Regions from separate parts of the Clostridium sp. USBA 49 genome, predicted to be linked through region 3. Evidence: riboswitches for the same ligand, from Rfam matches in the RefSeq annotation. Region 3 holds a riboswitch; each other region holds the start of a gene.

Evidence for each region. A riboswitch is a leader RNA that binds a small molecule or an ion and turns the genes downstream of it on or off. The one in region 3 is predicted to bind cyclic di-AMP.
Region 1: linked by a shared signal. The riboswitch ahead of B5D11_RS01195 (M23 family metallopeptidase) and the one ahead of B5D11_RS00525 (cell wall hydrolase) in region 3 are both predicted to bind cyclic di-AMP.
Region 2: linked by a shared signal. The riboswitch ahead of B5D11_RS06635 (cell wall hydrolase) and the one ahead of B5D11_RS00525 (cell wall hydrolase) in region 3 are both predicted to bind cyclic di-AMP.

The regions. Positions count from the first base shown of each region.
Region 1 is NZ_FUYD01000001.1:266,589-273,273, reverse strand. Features, by position in the region: gene B5D11_RS01215 (branched-chain amino acid ABC transporter permease) at 54-938, shown strand; gene B5D11_RS01210 (branched-chain amino acid ABC transporter permease) at 950-1,903, shown strand; gene B5D11_RS01205 (ABC transporter ATP-binding protein) at 1,881-2,696, shown strand; gene B5D11_RS01200 (ABC transporter ATP-binding protein) at 2,747-3,451, shown strand; gene B5D11_RS01195 (M23 family metallopeptidase) at 3,559-4,614, opposite strand; cyclic di-AMP (ydaO/yuaA leader) riboswitch at 4,618-4,740, opposite strand; gene B5D11_RS01190 (flagellin N-terminal helical domain-containing protein) at 4,985-6,589, shown strand.
Region 2 is NZ_FUYD01000005.1:71,542-78,226, forward strand. Features, by position in the region: gene B5D11_RS06605 (tetratricopeptide repeat protein) at 1-679, shown strand, start outside; gene aroE (shikimate dehydrogenase) at 857-1,654, shown strand; gene B5D11_RS06615 (shikimate kinase) at 1,638-2,147, shown strand; gene aroQ (type II 3-dehydroquinate dehydratase) at 2,147-2,584, shown strand; gene trxA (thioredoxin) at 2,712-3,029, shown strand; gene B5D11_RS06630 (NAD(P)/FAD-dependent oxidoreductase) at 3,062-3,928, shown strand; gene B5D11_RS06635 (cell wall hydrolase) at 4,153-4,680, opposite strand; cyclic di-AMP (ydaO/yuaA leader) riboswitch at 4,680-4,802, opposite strand; gene B5D11_RS06640 (hypothetical protein) at 5,013-6,017, opposite strand.
Region 3 is NZ_FUYD01000001.1:108,060-114,744, reverse strand. Features, by position in the region: gene B5D11_RS00535 (ABC transporter permease) at 1-584, shown strand, start outside; gene B5D11_RS00530 (extracellular solute-binding protein) at 639-2,423, shown strand; gene B5D11_RS00525 (cell wall hydrolase) at 2,482-3,255, opposite strand; cyclic di-AMP (ydaO/yuaA leader) riboswitch at 3,262-3,391, opposite strand; purine riboswitch at 3,764-3,864, shown strand; gene B5D11_RS00520 (NCS2 family permease) at 4,093-5,547, shown strand; gene B5D11_RS00515 (QueT transporter family protein) at 5,850-6,341, opposite strand.

The DNA.
Region 1 (6,685 bases), 160 kb from region 3:
AAGTAGATGGCTGTCTATAATAAATTTATATATAAGTAGAAAGGGGAAAATAAATGGAGCAGTTATTTCAGCAGTTAATTAACGGAATATCACTTGGCAGTATATATGCATTGATTGCTTTAGGTTATACGATGGTATATGGAATTATAAATTTAATAAATTTCGCACATGGCGATATTTATATGATGGGGGCATATGTAGGCTTTGCAATGACTACATTTTTACACTTAGGCTTTTTTCCTTCTTTACTTATATCAATGATTGCTTGTGGTATTTTAGGTGTAATTATTGAAAAGATTGCATATAAACCTGTAAGAAATTCTACAAGAATTGCAGCACTTATTACAGCAATAAGTGTATCTTTATTTTTAGAATATATAATGGTGTACTTTGTTAAACCTGATACAAGAACTTTTCCTAATGTACTGCCAGAGAAAAGTGTAACTTTTTTTAATGGAAAAGTAGTTATGGATTCTAAAAATATATATATAATTATAATTACTATAGTTTTGATGATTTTACTTCAATATGTAGTTAGTAAAACAAAAATAGGTAAATCTATGAGAGCTGTATCAATAGATAAAGAGGCTGCACAGCTTATGGGAATAAATGTTAATAAAACTATATCCTATACTTTTGCAATAGGTTCAGCTTTAGCAGGAGCAGCTGGAGTACTTGTTGGAATATATTATAATTCTATAAACCCACTTATGGGAGTTACTCCAGGAATAAAGGCTTTTGTTGCAGCTGTTATAGGTGGAATAGGGATAATACCAGGAGCAGTAATTGGTGGATTTTTCTTAGGAATGATAGAAACAGTTGTTAGTGCTCTTGGAGGTTCAATGTTTAAAGATGCAGTTGCATTTGCTATACTCATAATTGTTCTACTAATAAGACCTAATGGAATTTTGGGTAAAAAGATCCAGGAAAAAGTATAGGAGGATATGCCATGAAGCTTATCAATAAAAAGAATATAGTAAGTTTTGTTATATTAATAATAGTTTATATTTTGGTACAATTAATGGTAAATTCGGGGGTTATTGACTCATATATATTTTTAAATATTGTACTTATAGGAATTAATATTATATTGGCTGTAAGTTTAAATTTAATTACAGGTTTTACAGGGCAGTTTTCATTGGGGCATGCTGCTTTTATGTCAATTGGTGCTTATACTTCAGCTATTGTTACAGCAAAGTTTGGGTATCCATTTATAATAGCCTTATTATGTGCAGGCTGTTTTGCTGCAGTTGCAGGAATTTTTATTGGTATTCCTACTCTTAGACTTAAAGGAGATTATCTTGCAATAGCAACTCTTGGATTTGGAGAAATTATAAGTATTGTTGGGTTAAATATAGATTATATAGGTGGTGCTACTGGATTTAATGATATTCCACAGTACACAAATTGGACTTGGCTTTTTCTTATGACAACAGCAACAGTTATAATTATAAAAAATTTTACTAAGTCCTATCATGGAAGAGCTTGTATTTCAATTAGAGAAGATGAAATAGCATCAGAGGCAATAGGAGTTAATACAACATATTATAAGGTGCTTGCCTTTGCATTAGGGGCATTTTTTGCAGGCATTGCGGGAGCTTTATATGCTAACTATTTTTATTTTATAAAACCAGATTCTTTTGGATTTATGAAATCCATAGATATTTTAGTTATTGTGGTTTTTGGAGGTATTGGAAGTATAGGAGGATCCATAGCAGGAGCAGTGTTATTATCTCTTATTTCAGTATTCCTTCAACAAATACCTGAACTTAGAATGGTAATTTATGCTATAATTTTATTTGTAATAATGGTTTATAGGCCTCAAGGGCTTTTCGGAAATCAAGGATTTAAATTCCTTAAGAAAAAAGGAGGGAAGGCTTATGTCAATTCTGAAAGTAAATAATCTTTCAAAATCATTTGGTGGTATAAAAGCTGTTACAGATATAAGTTTAACTGTAGAAGATGGACAAATTGTTGGAGTAATTGGTCCTAATGGTGCTGGTAAGACTACTTTTTTTAATCTTTTAACAGGTATATATACTCCTACTTCAGGAGAAATTATTTATGAACTAAATAAAAAAGTTACTTCTAAAAATTTAAAACCATCTAAAATGGCACATTACGGTGTTGCAAGAACTTTTCAAAATATAAGGCTTTTTCAAAATATGTCAGTACTTGACAATGTTCTTCTTGGATTTCATAACAGCTTAAAATATGGAATTATATCATCATTATTTAGACTTCCTTCTTTTTATAAAGAAGAAAAAAAAGTTTATGAAGAAGCCTTAATGCTTCTTGATAAATTTAATTTATCAGATAAAAAAGATGAACTTGCTAAAAATCTTTCTTATGGAGATCAAAGAAGAGTTGAAATTGCAAGAGCATTAGCTTCTAAACCAAAACTTTTACTTTTAGATGAACCAGCTGCAGGTATGAATCCAAATGAAACTAAAGAACTTACAGAAATGATTAAATGGATTAGAGAAACTTTTAATTTAACAATTATTCTTATAGAACACGATATGTCTCTTGTTATGGGGATTTGTGAAAATATATTTGTATTTGATTATGGAAAATTAATTGCCAGCGGAACACCTGAAGAAATACAAAATAATGAAAAAGTAATTAAGGCTTATTTAGGGGATACTAATTTAGATGACAGCGCAAATGATGAAAAAATAGAAATTGCTAAATAAAAATTAAGTTTACTTTGGAATATTATACGGAATATAGGAGAGGAGAAATAATGTTAGAGTTAAATGGTGTTAATTTATTTTATGGAGGTATCCACGCTTTAAAAAATATAAGCCTTAAAGTAGAAGAAGGAGAAATAGTTACTCTTATTGGAGCTAATGGTGCAGGCAAAAGCAGTACATTAAAAGCTATATCAGGAATAGAAAAAATAAAAAGCGGTAAAATAAAATTATATGATAAAGATATTACTGCTTTACAAGCAGAGCAAATTGTAAAACTTGGAGTATCACATGTCCCAGAAGGCAGAAGAATTTTTTCCTCTATGACTGTTATGGAAAATCTTGAGCTTGGAGCTTATACAAGAAAAGATAAAGCTGAAGTAAAGAAAGATTATGATAAAGTTTTTTCTATTTTTCCAAGACTTTTAGAGAGAAAAGAACAATTAGCTGGAACTCTTTCAGGTGGAGAGCAACAGATGCTTGCAATAGGAAGGGCTCTTATGTCAAAACCAAAGCTTCTTCTTTTAGATGAACCATCTATGGGACTTGCACCTATTATTGTTAAAGAAATTTTTTCAATTATTAAAGATATTAATAAAGAAGGAACAACTATATTACTAGTAGAACAAAATGCATACATGGCACTTCAAGCTGCAGATAGAGCCTATATTATTAGAAATGGAGAAATAGAAATGGAAGGAAAGGCAGAAGACTTAATGCAGAATGAAGAAATAAAAAATGCATATTTAGGAGGATAAAATATAAAAGCCAGGCATAAAAAGGATTTTCCCATAATTTATGCTTGGCTTTTTTATCTATCAAAATATTTATATATAAAATAGTTTTTATGTATTTTATATGTATTTTACTTTATATAATTTAAAGGATTTACAGGTGAATCATTTTTTCTGATTTCAAAATGACAATGAGAACCAGTAGAATTTCCGGTACTTCCCACCTCTGCAATATGATCGCCTTTTTCAACAACTTGCCCCTCAGAAACTAAAAGTTTTGAATTATGTGCATAATAAGTTTTAAAACCGTTACCGTGATCTATTATTAAAAGGTTGCCATATGAATTTTGTAAGCCACTGAAAATAACTTTTCCATCTGCAAATGCATAAACATTAGTTCCAGTTGAAGCAGCGATATCTATACCTTTATGAAACTTTCCCCAACGCTCACCAAATTTTGAACTAATTGATCCACTTACAGGAAGGGAACCTTTAAATGAGCTATTATTAGTTGAAGAAGAACCTAAGCTTACCGAAGATAATCCTGAACCTCCACGATTTACAGTTTTTTTGCTTACATTAGAAGATGAGCTTTTTTCTAAAGAAGCATTTAAAGCTGGGGATTTTACACTACTAATATCTGGTATTATTATCTTTTGATTTAATTTTAATTTTTCAGGATTTTCTAAATTATTTACTTTTATTATTTTATTTATATCAACTTTATTCAATAAAGCCAAATCCCATAATGTTTCGCCTTCTTTTATTTTGTATAATACTCCGTCTATAGAAGGAAATTCCAAAACTTGTCCATCTTTAAGTGAAGCATTTAAAGACAAACCATTTGATTCACTTATAGTGTTAACTTTTACATTATAAATAGCTGCAATACTATCTAATGTATCTCCAGATTTAACAGTATATGTGTTAATTTTAACTTCAGTGTCTTTTTTTAATTCTTCTGTATTTGAAGTATCTAAAACATCAGATGAAACATTATTATTTACATTTGAATTATTTTCTTTATTTGCGGTATCTTTTTCTTCTGATTTTTTATCAGTTAGTACAACATTATTTACTGAAGTATTTGAAATTTTATTTTTACTGCTTGTTATTGCAGTCGCCGTAACAAGCACAATTACAGCTGCAGAAAGTGCTGTATACTTATATACTCTTTTGTTAAACATAAAAATCCTCCTCTATTATGCTTACGAGGTTAGTTGACGGGTTAGGGCATAGAGTTCCCTTCATTAAGATTCACCCCAAATTTTATCCCCCGTTCTACAAATAAGTAGATTCAGCAAATATAAACATTATATATTATAAATTAATATTTACTTTTATGCAAACAAAAAGTTTGCAATTTTTTAAATTTGTAAATTTATACAAATATAAAATTTATTATTAAAGCAGATTTAATACAATTAACTATAAAAAATTAAAAAAATTTTTTAAAATATATAAAGTATTAAAAAAACTCTTCGATAAATGAAATATAAAACAATACAATAAAAATGAACAAGGAAGTTCATAAAGGATTAAAGGGAGGTAAATAAAATGATAATTAACCACAATATGAATGCAATGAATGCTCACCGTCAGTTGGGCATGAACACTGTAAATGCTGGAAAGTCTATGGAAAAACTTTCATCAGGTCTTAGAATAAATAGAGCAGGAGATGATGCAGCAGGACTTGCAATCTCAGAAAAGATGAGAGCACAAATCAGAGGTCTTGACCAAGGTGTGAGAAACGCACAAGATGCAATATCAATGATTCAAACAGCAGAAGGTGGCTTAAATGAAACTCATGCTATTCTTCAAAGAATGAGAGAACTTTCTGTTCAATCAGCTAATGCTACAAATACTGATGAGGATAGAAATGCATTACAAAATGAAATTTCACAATTAAAAAATGAAATTGACAGAATTGGAAATAACACTGAATTTAATACGAAGAAGTTATTAAATGGAAGCTTATCAGGAAGCGCTAGTGGGGGCGAAGGTAAATCACTTGGAAACGCAACATCAGCTTCAATTGAAACTGGTGATTTTAACCCAGCAAACTTTACTTCAGGTTCAACAACAAATTTTCAAGTTAAACTAGATGGACATACTTTTAATTTAATGGGAGTTGATAGTACAGATAGTTTTGCATTTTTTAATGATTTAGAAAGTAAGTTAAAAACTGCAATAGATGCACATAATACAAGCAACCCAAATGATAAGGTTGAATATGCTAAATTTGAAATAATTGTTACAGATGCTACCAATATGAATTTCAAGATAACAAGCGGGACAACTGGTTCAAAGTCTGAAATTTCAATAACTCCACTTGAAGATAATAGTAACACTACTGCTCAGGGACCTACTGATATGCAACATCTATTGACAGATGGTGCTACTCCAACATTAGGTTCAGATGGTAAATTTTCTAAAGACTTAACAGGTTTAACAAATTCAAGTATATTAAAGATGAGCTTTAATGGAAACGCAATAGATGTTAAGTTAGCTGACACAGGTACAGGAACATATAATGAAGGTGATGATATTAAAACCCTTGCGGAAAAATTAAAAACTGATATAAACGATGCACTAGATCAATATAAGACTTTAACAGGAAAAGATTTTGGAACTGTAGATGTGACTGTTGAAGATGGAAAAATAAAAATTACATCAAGCAATTCAGACACAGTTTCATTTGAAATATTTAATGATGAGAACGGTGTAGCGGACAAATTAGGTTTATCAAGTGTTGCATCAGGTAATCAAGGAGGATTAGATTTCCATATAGGTGCAAATAAAGGACAAAGCATAAATTTACAAATTAACAATATGACATCATCAGGGCTTGAAATAGCAGATGTTGATATATCAACAAAAGATGGTGCAAACAATGCTATTACAACTATAGACGCAGCAATAAAGAAAGTATCAGATGAGAGAGCAAAACTTGGTGCTGTTCAAAACAGACTTGAACATACAATAGCTAACCTTGGAACATCAAGTGAAAACTTAACAGCAGCTGAATCAAGAGTTAGAGACGTAGACATGGCTAAGGAAATGATGAGCTTCTCAAAGAACAACATCCTTGCACAAGCTGCACAAGCAATGCTAGCACAAGCTAATCAACAACCACAAGGTGTTTTACAATTATTAAGATAATAAGTATAATTAGGAGTCAGGGGAGATACTCTCTGGCTCTTTTCTTAAAATGTATATTTATATTATATAGTAATTGTATTTATCTTAAAATTCGAT
Region 2 (6,685 bases), on a different contig from region 3:
TGCATTTATAAAAATTTCAAAAAAAACTAAAGATTATAGTAAAAACATAGAAAGCATAAATAATAATTCAAGTAATAAAATTCAAAATAATATGAGCATAAAAAATGATTTAAAAGATGAAAGTGAAAATAAAAATGAAGAAATAAAAGAGAATTCTTATAAAATTTTTCCTAAAGAAGATATAAATAAAGCTTTAGAAAATAAAGATTACGAAAAACTTTACAATATAGTATCAAATTTAAAAAATGATAATACATCATATGAAAATGCAAGATTAATTGCAAAAGCTGAAGAAATTTTAAAAAATAATGGAGTTTTATATTTTTATAATAAAGGGAGAGAATATTTATCTTTAAAAGATTACACTAAAGCTATAGAAAATTTAAATAAAGCTTATATATATGGAAGTGGAAGCTATCTATATCCTCATATAAATTATATGATTGGTTTAACATATAAAGAAATGGGGAATATAGAAAATGCGATAAAATATTATAAAGAATATGATAGCAAATATCCAAATGGAGATTATGAAGAAACAGTGCTTTATGAGCTTATTTTAATATATAAAGATATAGATTATGAAGTTTCTAAAAATTATGCAAGAAAATTGATTAAATTATATCCTAAATCTATTTATAATAATTCTATAGTTAAAGAAATACTAAAAAATAATTAAATTTTAATAATTATAAATTATTAAAATATTCTCAATAGGATGAGAATATAAGCTTTTATTATCCTTTACAAATTTTAGGTGTGATGTTATAATAAACGACAATAAATATGTATGGAAAATTTATCTTAAATTATACATTTAGTGTATAAAATATATCGTTTAAGAAGGTGAAAACATTTGAAAAAGTTATATGGTTTACTGGGCGGAAAACTTTCTCATAGTTTTTCGCCTGAAATTCATTCAATTATATTTGAAAAAACTAATACTGATGCTTATTATCATTTATTTGAAATAAAAAAAGAAGACATTAAACACGCTGTAAAAGCTCTTCAAGTTTTAGGGGTAGCAGGTGTAAATGTTACTATTCCTTATAAAGTAGAAATTATGGAATTTTTAGATGAAATATCAATCGAAGCCAAAAAGATAGGTGCTATAAATACAATAGTATTTAAAGATAATAAGACTTATGGATATAATACTGATTATTATGGATTTGGAATGACACTTGATAAGTTTAATGTTAATGTAAAAGATAAAAAAATAGTATTATTAGGCACTGGTGGGGTTTCAAAAGCAATAGTTCAATATCTTTATGATAATAATGCAAAAGAAATAACATATGTTACAAGAGATAAAAATAAATTTTGTGGAAATAAAAATAAAATTATAGACTATAATGAACTAAATAATATAAAAAATCAAGATATAATTATAAACTGTACGCCATGTGGAATGTTTCCTAACATTGAAGAATCTCCTGTAAACAAAGAAATTTTTGAAAATTATACTACAGCAATAGATTTAATTTATAATCCTAAAGAAACTAAATTTTTAAAATATGCTTATGAAAAAAAACTTAAAACTATAAACGGATTATATATGCTTATTGCTCAAGCTGTAAAATCGCAAGAGTTATGGATGAATAAAAAAATTGAAAAGAAAGTTGTAGATGAAGTTTATGAAAAATTTAAATAAAAATATTGTATTTATAGGTATGCCAGGATGTGGGAAATCAACAATTGGCAAAATAGTGTCACAAAAAATTAATATGAAATTTTGTGATTTAGACAGTTATATTGAAGAAAGAGAAAATATGACAATAGATGAAATTTTTAAATATGGTGAAACTTATTTTAGAGACATAGAAGAAAAGTCTGTAAAAGAAATCAGCAAATTAAAAGGCTATGTTATTTCTGCTGGGGGGGGTATTGTATTAAGAAAAACAAATATTGATTTTTTAAAAGAAAATGGAATTATAATTTTTATAAATAGACCAGTAGATAAAATAGCTCTTGATATAGATGTTTCTAAAAGACCACTTCTTAAGGAAGAAAAGAACAAATTATACAAACTTTACGAAGAAAGATATAATCTATACAAAAAATATTGTGATTTTGAAGTAGAAAATTCTGGAACAATTGAAGAATCTATAAATAAAATAATAAAAATATTAGAAGGTGATTTATAATGAAAATACTTATTATTAATGGTCCTAATATTAATATGCTTGGTATAAGAGAAAAAAATATTTATGGTAGTGAAAGCTTTGATAATATGTGTAAATATCTTAATGAAAAAGCAAAGGAATTAAATATAGAATTAGATATGGTTCAAAGCAATATAGAAGGAGAAATAATAAATTTTATTCAAGATGCATATGGAAAATATGATGGAATAATAATTAATCCTGGAGCATATACACATTATAGTATAGCTATATATGACGCAATTTTAAGTGTAAATATAAAAACTATTGAGGTACATATAAGTAATATACATAAAAGAGAAGAATTTAGGAGAAAATCTGTAATAGCACCAGCTTGCATTGGACAGATATGTGGTTTTGGGATTTTTGGATATGTTATGGCTATGGAAGCTATTTTACATAACGAAAAATCTTTGTAAAAATAATATTAGATATAACAATTATTATTAAATAATTGTTACAAGTATTGATTTTTATAAAAATATAAGTTAAAATTATAATATGATTATACCCCTATTGGGTATAACAAATATAGGAGGGATAAAAATGATTAAAGAAGTAATGGATAATAATTTTAATGAAGAAATAAACGCAGGTAATATGCCTGTAGTAGTTGATTTTTGGGCTCCATGGTGTGGACCATGTAAGATGTTAGGACCAGTTTTAGAGGAACTTGAGAGAGAATATGAAGGAAGGGTAAAATTCATAAAGGTGAATGTAGATAATAATCCTATAGTTTCACAAAAATTTAGAATTGCAAGTATACCAACAGTTATGGTATTTAAAAATGGCGAAGTTAAAGACCAAATAATTGGATTTAGACCAAAGGATGCTATGAAAGAATTTATTGAAAAACATATTTAAAAGCATATTTTAATACAAATGAGGTGGATCACGTGGCTGATAGATATGATATAGCTATAGTAGGCAGTGGACCAGCTGGTATATCAGCTGCAATTAATGCTAAAATAAGAAATAAAAATATAATAATATTTGGAAGCAAAAATTTAAGTGCAAAGCTTTATAAAGCACCTAAAATAAATAATTATTTAGGCTTTCCAGAAATATCAGGTGAAATTTTAAAAAAAGAATTTGAAAAACATCTTGATAAAATGAATATTAATATAACTTATGAAAGAATAAATGCTGTTTATTCTATGGGAGACTATTTTACCTTGATGGTAAATGAAAAAGTATATGAGTCTACTGCCTTAATTTTAGCCACAGGTGTAGAGTATACAAAATCTATTAAAGGTGAAGAAGAATTTTTAGGAAAAGGTGTAGGGTATTGTGCTACTTGTGATGCACCGCTTTATAAAGGTAAAATAGTCACAATTATAGGATATAACAATGAAGGTGAAGAAGATGCAAATTATGTAAGTGAACTTGCGTCTAAAACTTATTATCTTCCAATGTATAAAGGAGAATATAAGCTTAAAGAAAAAATTGAATTATTAAATGGTAAACCTATAGAAATTAAAGGTAATAATTTTGTATCAAAGTTAATTTTAAACAATAGAGAAATAGAAACAGATGGAATATTTATTTTAAAAGATAGTGTACCTCCAGGGCAGTTAGTACCTGGACTTCTTATAGAAAACTCTCATATAAAAGTAAATAGAAATATGGAAACAAATATAAAAGGGTGTTATGCTGCTGGAGATTGTGTTGGCAGACCATACCAATACATGAAGGCTGCTGGAGAAGGTCAAGTAGCAGCTTTAAATGCAGTAGCTTATATTGACTCTTTAAAGAAACTTTAAAATAAAAATAGCCGCAAGTTAAGTGCTTTAATTAAACTTTAATGTTTAAACAAAGAGAAAGCACTTAATTTGCGGCTATTCTTTAGTAAAGAAATTCTATATTTTATTAAATGACTTTACTAAATGTTCATTACACATATGTCATTTACTTTAATTTAATATATAGATATGTTTTTTTAATACATAGATATGAATAATTTATTTTGCGAAAGTTTTTAATGTTACTATTTATTTACGGCAAAAAAAACATGATTGCCTATAGGTTTAATATTAACTTTACTTACTTGATCCATCCATTTTGAAGTTGATATTTTAGGATTATAAAAAAAATGTGCATTATTAGTTGGATCGATGCCTTTTAGTGCGTCTAAAACTGCCTTATAACTTGCCTCATCAGGTATAACATTTATTTTGCCATTTCTAATACAAGAAAAAGCATTTTTTTGTTTTATGACGCCTTCTATAGATTTAGGAAAACCTGTGCTTTTAACCCTGTTTAATATAACTGAAGCCACAGCAACTTTTCCTTCATAAGGTTCTGAGCAGCTTTCTGCATATACTACTTGAGCCATAAGATATAAATCATCTTCAGTTATATTTATAGTTTTATTTTCAGATAGATTAAAAACTTGAACAGTATTTATTTCTTCTTTGTATAGATCGCATTCCATTTCATCTTTTGCACTAACTTTAGACCAAGGAATAGTTAAAATAACACAAATAAGAAATAATATAAAAATAGTTTTTTTCATTATTTTCCTCCTTTTACCTACGGGGTTAGCTGACGGGTTCGGTAAAGGCATAACCTACGAAAAACGATTCACCCCAAAAAAGTGGTTTCCCCGCGTTTTTAAAACTTAGGCTAGGATTATTATTCCACAGTTTTAAAAAATAATACAAAATTGTTTAAAAAAATCAGCATACTATTTTTATAGTATGCCAAGTAATATTTTTAGTATGCAAATTAATAGAGAAATTATATGTTAAAGATTATTTAAAATATAATTTTTAGTGGTAGTATCTAGTAAAATAATAATCCTCACTGGTTAGATAAAAGATATTTTCTGCTTAGATTATTATTTTACTAGAGATTCGAATTTTTAAATTCATTGTAAGATTTTAAAAATTTATTATAATTTGTTTCTACTGTATTAAATAAAGAATTACTGTCTTTATAAAGATTATTAATAAATTGAGAAGAAGGATTAGATATTGATTCATCCTGATTTTGCTTTAAATCTATAAATTTTTGAAGATAAGTTTCATAATTTTCAATAACTTCATTTAAAAGTTTATATGTTTCTAATGCTTTAGGCGGAATACTTATATTTGAAAAATCTTGTTTTAAAATATAAAGTTCATCACTTTTATTAGATGCAATAGAAATAATGTTATTTAAATCTTTATTTTCATCTAATAACTGGGGAGAAAAATCTATTTTTATAGAGGAAAATTTAGATATAATTAGATCCATATTGTTTATAAATTCAATATTTTGATTTAAAGATATTTCTTTATCTTTTGTAATTCTAGCCATAGTGTTTGCATAATTTAAAGTGTTATTAATAAAATTTATACAATTTGAGGATAAAGAAACTTTCATTTTTTTTGAATTTATTTTTGAATAATAATTTAAACAATCATCACGATACTTTTTCAAATTATCTGCAGCTACATTTACATCTTTTCCTTCAGGATCTTTCAATATAGCTTCAGCTTGTCTAAATATAAGTATATTTTTTTCTAAACCATTCATTAAATTAGTATGGTCTGATTTATACTTTTCTTCTGGAACCATCTTATCAAAATTATTTTTAATATTATTAAGTTTTTCAACATATTGAGGCATACTCTCCCTTAAATTTTCAAGTTTTTTTGCATTAAGTGCTTGCCCTAAATTGTATTTCCCCATTTCATCATTTATAATGTTTAATTCTTTTATATTGTTTTTAATGTTTTTTTCATAAGAACTTGAAGAATTATTTATAAATATAAAATATGTTTCATAAAAAATTACTCCAATTAAAATTATAAAAACTAAAATTTCAAAAATAAATAATTTATTTTTCTTGATTTTTTTATTTTCCAAAATTATCACCAACCCTTTAAATGTAAACTTATTTTACTATCATTTGTACTTATATATAAATATTCCATTATAATCTTAAAAATTACTTTTATTATATATAAAACATAAAAATTAGATACAATCTAGTAAAATAATAATCCCAGCAGGGAATGTCTTTTGCCTGACTAGAGAAGATTATTATTTTACTAGATATTAACACTAAACTTTAAATATTAGTCTAGTAAAATAATAATCCGAGCAGGGAATATCTTTTGCCTGACCAGAGAGAATTATTATTTTACTAGATATTAACACTAAACTTTAAATATTAGTCTAGTAAAATAATAATCCGAGCAGGGAATATCTTTTGCCTGACCAGAGAGAATTATTATTTTACTAGATATTAACACTAAACTTTAAATATTAGTCTAGTAAAATAATAATCCGAGCAGGGAATATCTTTTGCTTGACCAGAGAAGATTATTATTTTACTAGATATTAACACTAAACTTTAAATATTAGTCTAGTAAATAATAATCCGAGCAGGGAATATCTTTTGCCTGACCAGAGAGGATTATTATTTTACTAGACTAAACATAGACTAAACACCAAACTTTAAAATTTATACAGAATTTAAATATTATGAACATAAGTTGATTAAAGTTAAAAAAATTAGCAATAATTTTATA
Region 3 (6,685 bases):
CAAATGCAAAAAAAAGATATAAGCCTATATTGCTATTACTAATAATTCTTCCGTTTTTTACTAATTCATTAGTAAGAACTTATTCTATGATTATTTTATTAAGAAGTGAGGGTATAATTAATTCTTATTTAATAAAATTTCATATTATTTCTCAACCCTTAAAGCTACTATATAATAATATTTCTGTAATGATTGGAATGACATATATGATGTTTCCATTTATGGTTCTTCCTTTATATGCTTCAATTGAAAAACTTGATAAAAGATTTATAGAAGCAGGTGCGGATTTAGGAGCTACTAGATTAAAAATATTTTTTAAAATAGTACTTCCTTTAACTAAAGGAGGGATAATTTCTGGTTCTATGTTAGTTTTTGTACCAGCTCTTGGATTATTTTTTATAACAGATTTAATGGGAGGAAGTAAAGTAGTTCTTATGAGCAACCTTATAAAGAATCAATTTTTAACTGCAAGAAATTGGCCTTTAGGTTCTGCTATTTCAGTTTTATTAATTGCTATTATGGTACTGGCAATAATTTTGGGGACTAGAAATAGTAATGAGAAAAATAAAATGGGGGTGATGTAATAAGTGAAAAAGAAAAAAGGATTATTTGGTAAAATCTATGGCTTTATTATATATATGTTTCTTTATATTCCAATTATAGTACTTATTGCATTTTCGTTTAATAACTCTAAATTTAATGCTGTTTGGAATGGTTTTACATTAAAATGGTATAAAAGTTTAGTTCATAATACTGGAATATTAGAAGCTGTTAAAAATAGTTTAATAATTGCTATTGTAAGTACAATAATATCAGTTATGCTTGGAACTTTAGCTGCTATAGGTATGTATAAGCATAATTTTAAGGGTAAAAGTATAATAGATAGTATGCTATATATACCTCTTGTAATACCAGAAATAGTTTTAGGAATATCTCTTTTAGCTTTTTTTTCTATGATAGATATCCCTATGGGGACAGTAACTTTAATATTAGCTCATGTAACATTTAGTGTATCTTATGTAATTGCAGTTGTACGAGCTAGGTTAGATGGTTTTGATAAATCTTTAGAGGAAGCAGCTATGGACTTAGGAGCTTCTCCTTCAAAAGTATTTTTTAAAGTTACACTCCCAATTATAATGCCTGGAGTAATAGCAGGAGGACTTTTGGCTTTTACTTTATCATTAGATGATATGATTATAAGTTTTTTTGTAGCAGGCCCTAATAGTACCACCTTGCCTCTTAAGGTTTTTTCTATGGTTAAATTTGGAGTAACTCCAGAAATTAATGCATTATCTACAATAATAATGGTATTTACCCTATCTATTGTAATTTTTGCTTTAGTATTGAAAAATATAAATATTAATATGAAAAAGATAGGTGCAGTTCTTACAGCTATAGCAGTTTTAATTGTAGGAGCAAGCGGTGGAATGTGGGCATTAGCTAAAGAATCAAAAGAAAATACACAGGTTTTAAATGTTTTTAACTGGTCTGAATATCTTCCACAATCAGTAATTGATAAATTTGAGCAAACTTATAATATAAAAGTTAATTATAGTACTTTTTCTTCAAATGAAGAAATGCTTGCTAAGATTATGGCAGGAGGGTCTCAATATGATTTAGCTGTTGCTAGTGACTATATGGTAGAAATTATGAAAAAACAAAATTTGCTAGAAGAATTAAATAAAGAAAATCTTCCTAATTTAAAAAATATGGGAGAACAATTTATGAATTTAGATTTCGATCCTTATAATAAATATAGTGTACCTTATATGTGGCTTGCTGGTATAATTGCTGTAGATAGTTCAAAAGTACCTGATGGGGAAATTACTTCTTATAAAGACCTTTGGAAAGATGAGTTTAAAAATTCTATTGTATTACTAGATGATGAAAGAGTAATAATAGGTATGACTCTTAAAAAACTTGGCTATTCTATGAATGAAACTGATGAAACAGCTCTTTTAAAGGCTAAAGAAGAACTAAAAAAACTTCAGCCTAATGTAAAGGCTTATGATAGTGATAGTCCTAAAACTATGCTTATAAATAGAGAGGCTAAAATTATTTTTGCTTGGGGTGCAGAAGGAAGCCTAGCTAAAAGAGAAAATAAAAATGTAAAAATGATAATACCTAAAGAAGGATTATTCCTCCAGCAAGATAATTTTGTTATTCCCAAAGGTGCAAAAAACATTAAAGCGGCGGAACTATTTATGAATTTTATTATGGAACCAGAAATAAGTGCTGAAATATCTAAGGCTTTCCCTTATGGGAATCCAAATGTAGCAGCATATCCTCTTATAGATGAAGAAATAATGAAGGATGAAGGTATTTATCCTCCTAATGAAGAACTAAAAAGAGGGGAATATTTAAAAGATATAGGAGATAAAATAAAACTTTACGATGATATTTGGTCTGAAGTAAAACAATAAAAAAATAAAAAATAATAAAATGAGCACAAAGTTAACTTTGTGCTCATTTTATTATTTTTTATTTTAATGCAAATATCATATTACCTACTTTAAGAGATATAGGCTTGGACCAAAGCCAAGCATTTGTAGTACTATTATCAAAATAAAATTCTGCTCCGTTTGTTGGATCTGAACCTTTTAAAGCTTCCAAAGCAGCTTGTCTTGCTGTACTAGAAGCAGGTTTATTAATCCAGCCGTTTAATACTGGTGTAAATTGGTAATATCCATTTGATTTTTGATAAATAACTTCTTTTATTGTATTTGGCCAATTAGCACTTTGTACTCTATTAATAACTACTGCTCCTACAGCAACTTGTGCTTTATATGGCTCTCCTTGAGCTTCTGCAGTTATTAATCTAGCTAAAAGATCTAAATCACTTTCTGTATAAGATATAACAGATTTAGAAATGTTTGAAGGTGTAGAAACTGCAGAAACTGAACCTTCTGGTATAAGCAATGTTTGTCCAACATATATGGTATCTTTCCAATAATTATTTGCTTTTCTCAATAAATCAAGTGATATTTGATATTTTTTAGATATCAAATAAAGAGAATCGCCACTTTTTACAGTATAAGTTTTAGCAGGGACATCTAATACTTGTCCAGGATAAATAATGTCACTTTTCAAGTTATTAGTATTTTTTAATGTATTAGTATTAGTATTAAATGTTTTTGATATAGTATAAAGAGAATCACCTTGGACAACTTTATAGTTTGCTGCTTTAGCAGAATTAGTTGAAAGAACTGCTAAAGAAACTGCTAATAATGTTGTTTTAAACTTATTTAATTTAATCATAGTATATATCTCCTCCTTTGCCTCCGAGGTTAGTTGACGGGTTTGGGTAAGAGGTACCCTACTCATTAAAGAGATTCACCCCAATAGAATGGCATCCCCCGTACTCCGTTTGGAGATTCGGCTTATTTCATGTGTTATTTTAACAAAGATTTTAGGATATATCTATACAAAATATATGGTAATCTAGGTATGTTATGGTACAAGTATCTCAATTGCAAATAATTGTATATATTGTAGATATTTAATATGAAAATTTATTATTAGTCTAGTAAAATAATAATTTAATCAGTAAATATTTTTTATATAAGTAAAGATAATTATTATTTTACTAAATTATGATATTAAAATTTGAAGTTGAATATTTACAAGTAAAATTTAATAATAAATTAATTGAGAATTAAACTAAGTATGTAGAATAAAAATATAAAATCGAATATTCTATTAAATTTCATTAAAAATATTCGCATTTTATATTTACATAACTTAAAAGCTGTGATATTATATGATATGTAATTTAATACGAACTCATATAATCCTGATAATTTGGTTCGGGAGTTTCTACGAAGCGGCCTTAACTGCTTAGCTATGAGTGAATAATTTGCTGTTTTTCTATTTTATATTAAATAGAAAAACATGTTACTTGTATCATACATGATAAAAAGTAAACGCATGAATTCACTCTAAAGTAGACTTCATGCGTTTTTATTTTTATATTAGGCAATTAAAGTAGCAATTTAATAATTTTGATATATGGAGTTCGTATAAATATACATGAAAGGGGGAAGAAATACTTATATAACCTGCTTTAAATAAATATATTAAGGGGGAATACGAGTGAATAATTACGCTAATTCAGAAAAAAATAATGTTAAAAGAGATTTCTTCAAACTAAAAGAAAATAATACAACTGTAAAAACTGAAATTATTGCAGGGATTACTACATTTATTACAATGGCTTATATAATATTTGTAAATCCTGCTCTATTAGGACAAGCAGGAATGAATTCTAAAGGTTTGATGTTTGATAAAGTTAAAGAAGCAGGCATTAATGTATCAAATGATCCTATAATGGGAGCTGTATTTGTGGCAACTATTTTATCTGCAATTATAGGTACTCTTATTATGGCTTTAGTTGCTAATGTACCATTTGCACAAGCTGCTGGCATGGGAATGAATGCTTTTTTCACTTTTTATGTAGTAGGAACTGCAGGATATTCTTGGAGAGCAGCTTTAGCAGCAGTATTTATTTGTGGTATTATAAATATTTTTATAACTGTTACAAAAATAAGAATTTCTATAGTTAACGCTATTCCAGAGTCCCTTAAAAATGCTATAGGTGCTGGTATTGGCTTATTTATATCAATTATAGGCTTTAAAGAAGCGGGAATAGTTGTATCAGATCCTGCTACATTAGTAGCATTTGGAGATGTTAAAAATCCTACTACATTACTTGCTATTTTTGGATTAATTATAACCGTTATTTTAATGGTAAATAAAGTTAAAGGAGCAATTTTATTAGGTATTTTAATAACTACAGTTTCAGGTGTTATTGCTCAAGTGTTTTTTAATGTTAACCTTAATATAATTTTGCCAGCTTCTTTTAATGTATTTTCACTACCTCCAAGTTTATCACCCACTTTATTTAAATTGAGTTTTACTGAACTTTTTACAGCCAAAACAGGATTTTTAACTGCTATTACAATTATTATTTCTTTTAGCTTGGTTGATACTTTTGATAGCATAGGTACATTTATAGGAACAGGAGCTAAAACTGGAATGTTTGATGAAAAAAATGATATTCCAAAGAAAGGAATGTTCCCAAGAAAAATAGATAAGGCTCTATTTGCAGATGCAACAGCAACTTCTATAGGAGCATTACTTGGAACAAGTAATGTAACAACTTATGTAGAAAGTGCAGCTGGTATAAGTGAAGGCGGAAGAACGGGATTAACTTCTTTAGTAACTGCAATATGTTTCTTTTTAGCATTATTTATATCACCTATAGTAGGTATAGTGCCTAGTGCAGCTACTGCTCCAGCACTTATAATAGTGGGGGTACTTATGATAAGTTCTATAATGAATATAAATTTTGAAGACTTTGAAGAAGCATTACCAGCTTTTTTAACAATTGTAATGATGCCATTTACTTATAGTATAGCTAATGGAATAGCTTTTGGATTTATATTTTATACAATTGTTAAATTAGTTAGAGGGAAAGCTAAGGAAATACATCCTATAATGTATATATTTGCAGGATTATTTATATTTAAATTTATATTTAATGTTTAAAGTTTAGTATATAAGTTATTAATTAAAATTTAAATATAAGTAATATAGTAAAATAATAATGTGAAAAATATAGGGTTTACACATCTTCAACCAGCTCAATTAACGACAGTAGGTAAAAGAGCAACACTATGGATTCAAGACTTGCTTTAATGAAGCTAGATTATTATTGTACTATGGATATTATTAAATTTTAAAAAATTTAAAATTATAATATTTAAAATAAAATATTAGCTGCTTAAAAAAAATTGTCTATAAAAAAGTATATAATAAAAAGTCAGTTGAAATTTTCAACTGACTTTTTATTATGTTAAGTAGCTTTTTAATTTAGGATTTTTTTCTATTAAAGACATTAATGGAAGTCCAATAATATAACAAGCTATTAATTCTCCAAATCCAACCCAAAGCATAGTAGGGATAAGCGGGAAATTTTGAGTGTAATTTAAAATTTTTCCTACAACTATACCGTTTATTACTATTGGTGGGATAGGCGCTAAAAATTTACTAAATTTAAAATTTGATTTACCTATTAAATAAGTTAGTATTGCAGATAAAAGTGTTGCTATAGGACCAAATATAATATCAAGCATTCCAACATCTCCAAATATATTTGATATAAAACATCCTATAGTAAGTCCCAATATTGAAAATGACGAAAAAAATGGAAGTACTGTAAGAGCTTCAGATATTCGGATTTGTAAAGGCCCATAACTTATAGGTTTTAAAATAATTGTGAGTACAGCATAAATTGCTGCTATTACTGAAGTAAATACAATTTTTTTTGTTGATATTTTCATTTTTTATTCCCCCTAGTTTTGTTTATAGACAGGATGGTTTCGAACTGTCTTTAATTTATTTTATTTCAGCTAATTCTAACATTTTTTTATAAGTTCGTCAAATTATATTTAAAATTTAAAGATTAAGTAATAATAAAAAATTTGCAATTATAATAAAATATTGTATTATAATAATTATTGTATAATGTGATTAAATTGAAATAAATAGTAAATTAAATTTAATAATACATTTTATAACACTAAAAAATTTATGTTGTTAAGTATATATTAATTAATTATTAATATATATACCATTTATAGTACAATCATAATATCATAAAGTAAAAATAGAAGGAGAATATGTG